Regions from separate parts of the Gordonia sp. 852002-51296_SCH5728562-b genome, predicted to be linked through region 2. Evidence: riboswitches for the same ligand, from Rfam matches in the RefSeq annotation. Region 2 holds a riboswitch; each other region holds the start of a gene.
The links. A riboswitch is a leader RNA that binds a small molecule or an ion and turns the genes downstream of it on or off. The one in region 2 is predicted to bind thiamine pyrophosphate.

Region 1 (2,263 bases), on a different contig from region 2:
TGATGAACATCGTCATCGGCATCGTCGGTGCACTGATCGGCGGATTCCTGCTCAGCTTCTTCGTCGACACAGCGTCCGGCGGTTGGTGGTTCACACTCTTCACCGCTGTTCTCGGCGCAGTGATCCTGCTGTGGATCGTCGGGTTGGTACAGAGCAGGCGCTGAGTTCATTCGGGCCGGGCCTGTCGGGGCAGGCCCGGCTCGCTCTCAGGCGGGAGCGAGCGGAACAACCCCGGGATGTCCGTCGAGATAGTGCTTGGTGAACGTGCACACCGGGCGCAAGCGGGCGCCCTGGGCCTTGGCATAACTGATCACGCTGCGCGTCAGGCCGGTACCGAGGCCGTGACCGGTGTATTCGTCGTAGAGCACCGTGTGGAGAACGGTCAGCGTTGTCTCGCCGTCGACCGTCTCGCTGGAGTATCCGAGAACGCCGACGAGGTCGCCCGCCACCCATAGCTCAAATCTGTCGCGGGTGGGGTTGTGCACGACCTGCGCTATCTGCTGCAGGATCGATCGGGCCGACTGGGTCGGCCGCTGGTGATACTTCCGGTGCATGGCTCGTCCATCCCCTCTTCAGGCTCGTTCGCAGCGTCTACACAGCTCACTGAGCGCTGCGTCCGGTTCCCCTCCGGGCACGACGGTGTGTGATCGCAGTCACATCGTAACCTGCGGAAGCGTAGCTTCAAGGGCTTTGAGACGAGACCACCGGTATCGAGACGGATTCATCGCAAACGTTCGCCCGCGGTTCACCCGCGCGTGACGTGACGTGACGTCGACGACGCGCGCATGCGACACTACGACGCACCGCGTTCGACGGCCCGGCGGTAGGGCTTACGCCCGGCTTCCTGACGCATCGGCAGCAAGCCAGTACAGTGAACTGCGCACACAACCGAATCAACGCGGGGGCTCTCACGTAACCGAGGGCTGAGATGGCGGCAGGCGGCCGCTGACCGCATGAACCTGTCCGGGTAATGCCGGCGTAGGGAGAATCTCATGGGCACACGTGTATCCGGCGGCAGCAATTCCGCGTACAAGGTCGACTCCGACATCCTGACCACGGGACCGATCGAGGGCAGCACCAAGCACTACGTCGACGTCGACGGGCTCCGAGTTCCGCAGCGACGCATCAACCTCACCAACGGTGAGCACCTCGATGTCTACGACACCTCGGGTCCCTACACCGACTCCACCGCGGTGATCGACGTCGAGGCAGGCCTTGCCCGTACCCGCGACGAGTGGCACCGTCCCGACCCCGTCGACGGAGCGTCGACCCAACTCGCTTGGGCACGAGCCGGACTCGTCACCGACGAGATGCGTTTCATCGCCGCACGCGAGAACGTCGACGTCGAACTCGTGCGCAGTGAGGTCGCTGCCGGACGCGCGGTGATCCCGGCCAACCACCGCCATCCCGAGTCCGAACCGATGATCATCGGCAAGGCGTTCGCGGTGAAAATCAATGCGAATATCGGCAATTCGGCGGTGACCAGTTCCATCGCGGAAGAGGTCGAGAAGATGGTGTGGGCGACACGCTGGGGCGCCGACACCATCATGGATCTGTCCACCGGCGACGACATCCACCTCACCCGCGAGTGGATCATGCGCAATTCCCCTGTCCCCGTTGGCACGGTCCCGATCTACCAGGCGCTGGAGAAGGTCAAGGGCGATCCCACCAAGCTGACGTGGGAGATGTACCGCGACACCGTGATCGAGCAGGCCGAGCAGGGCGTCGACTACATGACGGTGCACGCGGGCGTGCTGCTGCGCTACGTACCCCTGACGGCTCGCCGGGTAACCGGAATCGTCTCGCGCGGCGGGTCGATCATGGCTGCGTGGTGCCTCGCCCACCACGAAGAGTCGTTCCTGTACACGCATTTCGACGAGCTGTGCGAGATCTTCGCGCGCTACGACATCACCTTCTCACTCGGCGACGGGCTGCGTCCGGGCTCGATCGCCGACGCCAACGACGAGGCACAGTTCGCCGAACTGCGCACGCTCGGTGAGTTGACCCGCATCGCGAAATCCCATGGCGTGCAGGTGATGATCGAGGGCCCCGGCCATATCCCGATGCACAAGATCGTCGAGAATGTGCGCCTCGAAGAGGAGTTGTGCGAGGAGGCGCCGTTCTACACCCTCGGCCCACTCGCCACCGACATCGCGCCCGCATACGACCACATCACCTCGGCGATCGGTGCGGCGATGATCGCGCAAGCCGGGACAGCCATGCTCTGCTACGTCACGCCGAAGGAACACCTCGGCCTTCCCGA
Region 2 (2,263 bases):
GTGCGTTGATGTTCGCGTCGGCAGTGGTGTCGCCGTCGCCCGTCGCCCAGCACTGCCGACGATCGTGTTCGCACAGCAGGAACGAGACGTTTCGATCATCGAGTCGACGCTGGTGCAGCCGAACGATCTGAACAGAAACTCCCAGGTCGTGGAGGATTGAGGTCATCGCGCCGACCGGTCCGGCCGCCGTCGCGGTCATCGACATGATCCGGTCGTCGTAGGCGATGGTTGCTCGGCATTCGACCATGTCGCCGGGTGCTGGGGCGACGGTCCACGACCCGAGTCGGATCGCACCGTTGGTTGTGTACTCGTCGACGAATTGCTGCCAGGTCATGCCGGCTGCCTCCTGACGGATTCCGTTGGGGAGTGCATGGCCGGTCCGCTGCCAGAGAGGATCTGCGCCATTGCTGTCACAGCATGGTGCAGAAAAGTGAAGGTTGTGCATCGCTGAAGGTCATTTCGGTCGAAGATTCGATGACCGACGAGCGCACGACGACCCCGCAGCGGGGGGTCGGTCGAAGCTAGACCCCGCTGCGGCGAACTACGAGGAGGCTCGGTGCGCACAACATGGTGACGTTCACTTTATCGCTGCGCACCCCAGGTGACGCAAGTGGGTTTCGCCTGCGTGTACTCCCAGGGGCGTGTCAGGTGAGTCCGGCTCGCAACTGAGAGGCTGCGGCAGACGGGTCCGACGCCGACGTGATCGCACGCACGACGACAATCCGCCGCGCGCCGGCCTCGGTGACCTGCGGGAGTCGTTCGGCGTCGACGCCGCCGATCGCAAACCACGGCTTGCGGCGGTGCGGGTTCTCGGCGGATTCGTTCGCCGCGACGTCACGCACCAGGTCGAGACCGGGTGCCGGACGCCCCGGCTTGGTCGGCGTGGGCCAGCACGGGCCGACACAGAAATAGTCGACGTCGGGGTCGGCTTCGGCCGCGGCGGCCTGATCGACATCGTGGGTCGACTTACCGACGAGCACATTCTTGCCGACGATCCGACGCGCCGCGGCAGGCGGAAGGTCATCCTGACCCACATGCAGGACGTCGGCCCCGGCGAGCGTCGCGATGTCGGCGCGGTCGTTGACGGCGAGCAGGGCACCGCGCGACTGAGTGATCTCGCGCAGCACGGCGAGGATCTCCAATTCCTCACGCGCCTCGAGTGCTCCGAAGCGGTTTTCGCCCGCAGATCCCTTGTCGCGCAACTGCACGATGTCGACGCCGCCTGCGAGCGCAGCGTCGACGAACTCGGCCAGGTCGCCGCGTTCGCGTCGGGCGTCGGTGCAGAGATAGAGGGTCGCGGACTCCAGTCGCTTGGCGCGTGCGTGGTGGGCGGTCACGATCGCCAGCGTAGCCATGCGTGCTGTGGCGGAAGCAGGGGCAAGGGGGGAAGCAGGGGTCAGGGGGAAGCAGGCGCAGCAGTAAGGTGGATTCGACAGACACGGGAGCCCGCGGATCGGCGGGCTGAGAGTGCGGGACGCCCCCGCTGACCGTCGTACCTGATCCGGGTCATGCCGGCGAAGGAAGGATCTCGAGAAGTTGACTGTTGCAATCGACACCCCCGACCTCGCTGTCGTCGGCGGCGGAGTCATCGGACTGACCAGCGCACTCGCAGCGGCGGACGCGGGCATGCGAGTGGTGGTTTACGACGCCGGACCTCAGCAGCGGGCCTCACACGTCGCGGGCGGCATGCTCGGCTCGCTCGGCGAGGGGCTGCCGGGCGAGGAAGCGCTGCTTGCCGCGACGTCGACATCGGTCGCGCAGTGGCCGTCGCTGCTGGCACGCCTCGGCGACGACGCCGTAGAGGGTTCCGGTGTAGAAGACACCCGTGAGACGATCGCGACGGCTGCCGACTCCCTGTTCGTTGCGACGACGGCAACCGATCTCGAAGACCTCACGCGTCTGGCCGAAAAGGTCTGGGCGCCGGCGCTGGGTGCCGGGCGTGAGATCCGAGCGATCGGCCCCGCGGCCATCCGCGAGTTGGAGGGCGCGCTGACCTCGAGACTGCGCGGCGGGTTCGTCGCACTGGGCGAGGGTGCCGTCGACAATCGCCTGCTGCTCGCCCGGCTCCGCGGTGCACTGCGGGATGCCGGCGCGCACCTGCGGAACGACACGATCACCGACCTCGACGACGTCGCGGGTCGGCAGGTGCTGCTGGCGGCCGGGGCCGGCGTGCCGCAGCTCTGGTGCGGCGCGCGCATACACGTCGCGAAGGGCGAGATCCTGCGGTTGTCTCGCACACGCTGGTCGGTGCCGCCACCGAGTC
Region 3 (2,263 bases), on a different contig from region 2:
GAGCAACGGCGCACCGACCGGCGCGTGGTCGATGCAATCGTTCCGCCGGTGGGACGAGACCCGACGCGGCATCTGATCTGTGCACGCACTGTGCACGCACACACTCCGGTTCACCCCGGTTTCTCGCAGTCCGGCAACGGTTCGACACAACGGCATATATGCAGTTCAATCGGTGTTTCTGAGTTGGCGCCGGTTTGTGCCGGTTTCTCGCAAACGTCGAGATGCGAAAACTGACACGGAAGAGGTCACTGGTTCAATCCCAGTATCGCGCACCATGAGATCCCGCTGTTCGCAGCGGGATCTTTTCGTTTCGCGCCTGGGTCCGGTTGTGTGGGATGCAGGGGTACAAAAATGCCCCCGAGGATCCCACGCAACAGCCGATCTACCCCCTCCGGATGGCCTCGACACTACGTTGCGCAATGACTGCCTCATCCAGAGACGCGGGGCGCAAACCATTCGGCCGGCCCGCGAGCTAATCAAGGAAACTGAGCAACGCCGTTCGGGCGTCTGGGCCGGATGCCTCGACGAGGAGGTCGTCGTCCACCCGCAGAGTCCCGTCGTCGACCCGATAGAGGCGACCGACATCGTCACGCGCCGCCACATGGAATCCCAATGCGACTTCCGCGGACACCTCGACTTGGACCTTCGCCGCTCCGATATGCAGGAAGGCGCGCCCACCGCTGTCACTCAATCCATCAGTGGCTGAATAGAACTCAGTGTCAATCACCTCCACTCCCGTGTTCGGCCAGATGAGATCAATGAGGTGAGTCAGGTGTATCCCGAGATCGACAAACGATCCCGATCCTCCGCTGCGGGGATCGACCATCCACGACGCGTCGCCGTCGAACACGCCACGACGCCTGCCGTCGTGGCCGAATGTGAACGACGCATGAACAGGAGGCGCGGCAAGGAGCTCCAGGAAGCGCGCGACGGCAGGCACGTGGTGCAAGAAGAAGCCTGTCGCCGCCGGCACGTCACGCAGCGTTGCCGCGACGACCAGAGCTTCGTCCTCAGTGCATCCCAGCGGCTTTTCGATGAAGCATGCGACGTTCGCACTCGCCACCTCGCGCCTGCCGCAGGTGAGCAGTGGTGTTTCCGTCCAAGATCACCGCGTCGACGGAGGCGAGAGAGTGAGGTGCCTGGTCAGCGGACATGACGTCGACCATCCCTACGGCGGGATGTGCGTCGAGAGCAGCGAGATGGTCGCTGACGTGGACGTGGGTACCACCCCACAAAAGAACTCGCACGTCTTTACGCTACGAGTTCTCTGCGGTGCGTGCGTCGTGCTTGCGTTCGCCACCCGAGTGCGATCTGATTGCCACAACTGACACGGGGTGCCGACACGAGGTCGGCTGAGATCACACCCGCAGAACCTGCTCCAGTTAGCACTGGCGAAGGGATGGTCCGAAAATGGCTGCAGCGCCATCTCTTTCCGAGCACGTCGTACTGATCACCGGCGCGGGCCGCGGACTGGGCGCAGCGATCGCACGCGCCGCGGCCCGTGAGGGTGCCCGCGTGGTCGTCAACTATCGACGCAGCGCCGACACGGCAGCTGCGCTGGTGGCAGAGCTCGGCGACCGAGCCGTCGCCGTCGAAGCCGACGTGACCGATCCCGGCGCGGTGCAGGCAATGATCGACGCTGCGACAACGCATTTCGGCACCCCGATCACGGCGGTGGTGAACAACGCCCTCCCCGACTATTCGTTCAACGGCGACGCCCGCTCAACGGCCGACACCATCACCACGGCAGAACTCGACGACCAGTTCCGCGGAATCGTCGGCGGCGCATTGACAGTCGTGCAGGCGACCCTTCCGGGTATGCGAGAAGCCGGTACAGGACGCATCGTCAACATCGGCACCAACCTCGTGCAGAATCCCGTTGTCCCGTATCACGACTACACAGCAGCCAAGGCTGCTCTCCTCGCGCTCACTCGCACGCTCGCCGCCGATCTCGGCCCGGACAACATCACAGTCAACATGGTCTCCGGCGGACTCCTACGCACCACCGACGCCAGCGCCGCGACACCTCCCGAGATCTTCGATGCCATCGCCGCGTCCACTCCCCTGCGATCGGTCACGACTCCCGAGGAATTCGCCGACGCGACACTGTTTTTCCTCTCACCGTGGTCGCGTGCCGTTACCGGACAGAACCTTGTCGTCGACGGCGGCCTCGTCAAGGACTGAGCGTTGACAGGCATACTGCGAGCATGAACATCGACTATCGCCCGGGCAGTTTCACCGTCGTCGACGCATCAGGCCGCGA

Region 1: another riboswitch for thiamine pyrophosphate. It lies ahead of thiC (phosphomethylpyrimidine synthase ThiC); the one in region 2 lies ahead of A5766_RS17740 (FAD-dependent oxidoreductase).
Region 3: another riboswitch for thiamine pyrophosphate. It lies ahead of A5766_RS19645 (3-oxoacyl-ACP reductase); the one in region 2 lies ahead of A5766_RS17740 (FAD-dependent oxidoreductase).

Annotation. Positions count from the first base shown of each region.
Region 1 covers NZ_LZMI01000091.1:2,566-4,828, forward strand. The annotation lists gene A5766_RS16355 (GlsB/YeaQ/YmgE family stress response membrane protein) at 1-164, shown strand, start outside; gene A5766_RS16360 (GNAT family N-acetyltransferase) at 207-554, opposite strand; TPP riboswitch at 889-999, shown strand; gene thiC (phosphomethylpyrimidine synthase ThiC) at 993-2,263, shown strand, end outside.
Region 2 covers NZ_LZMI01000104.1:1,664-3,926, reverse strand. The annotation lists gene A5766_RS17750 (hypothetical protein) at 1-334, opposite strand, end outside; gene thiE (thiamine phosphate synthase) at 645-1,355, opposite strand; TPP riboswitch at 1,429-1,540, shown strand; gene A5766_RS17740 (FAD-dependent oxidoreductase) at 1,537-2,263, shown strand, end outside.
Region 3 covers NZ_LZMI01000115.1:13,972-16,234, forward strand. The annotation lists gene A5766_RS19635 (hypothetical protein) at 1-76, shown strand, start outside; gene A5766_RS19640 (oxidoreductase) at 473-1,063, opposite strand; TPP riboswitch at 1,321-1,417, shown strand; gene A5766_RS19645 (3-oxoacyl-ACP reductase) at 1,411-2,184, shown strand; gene A5766_RS19650 (hypothetical protein) at 2,208-2,263, shown strand, end outside.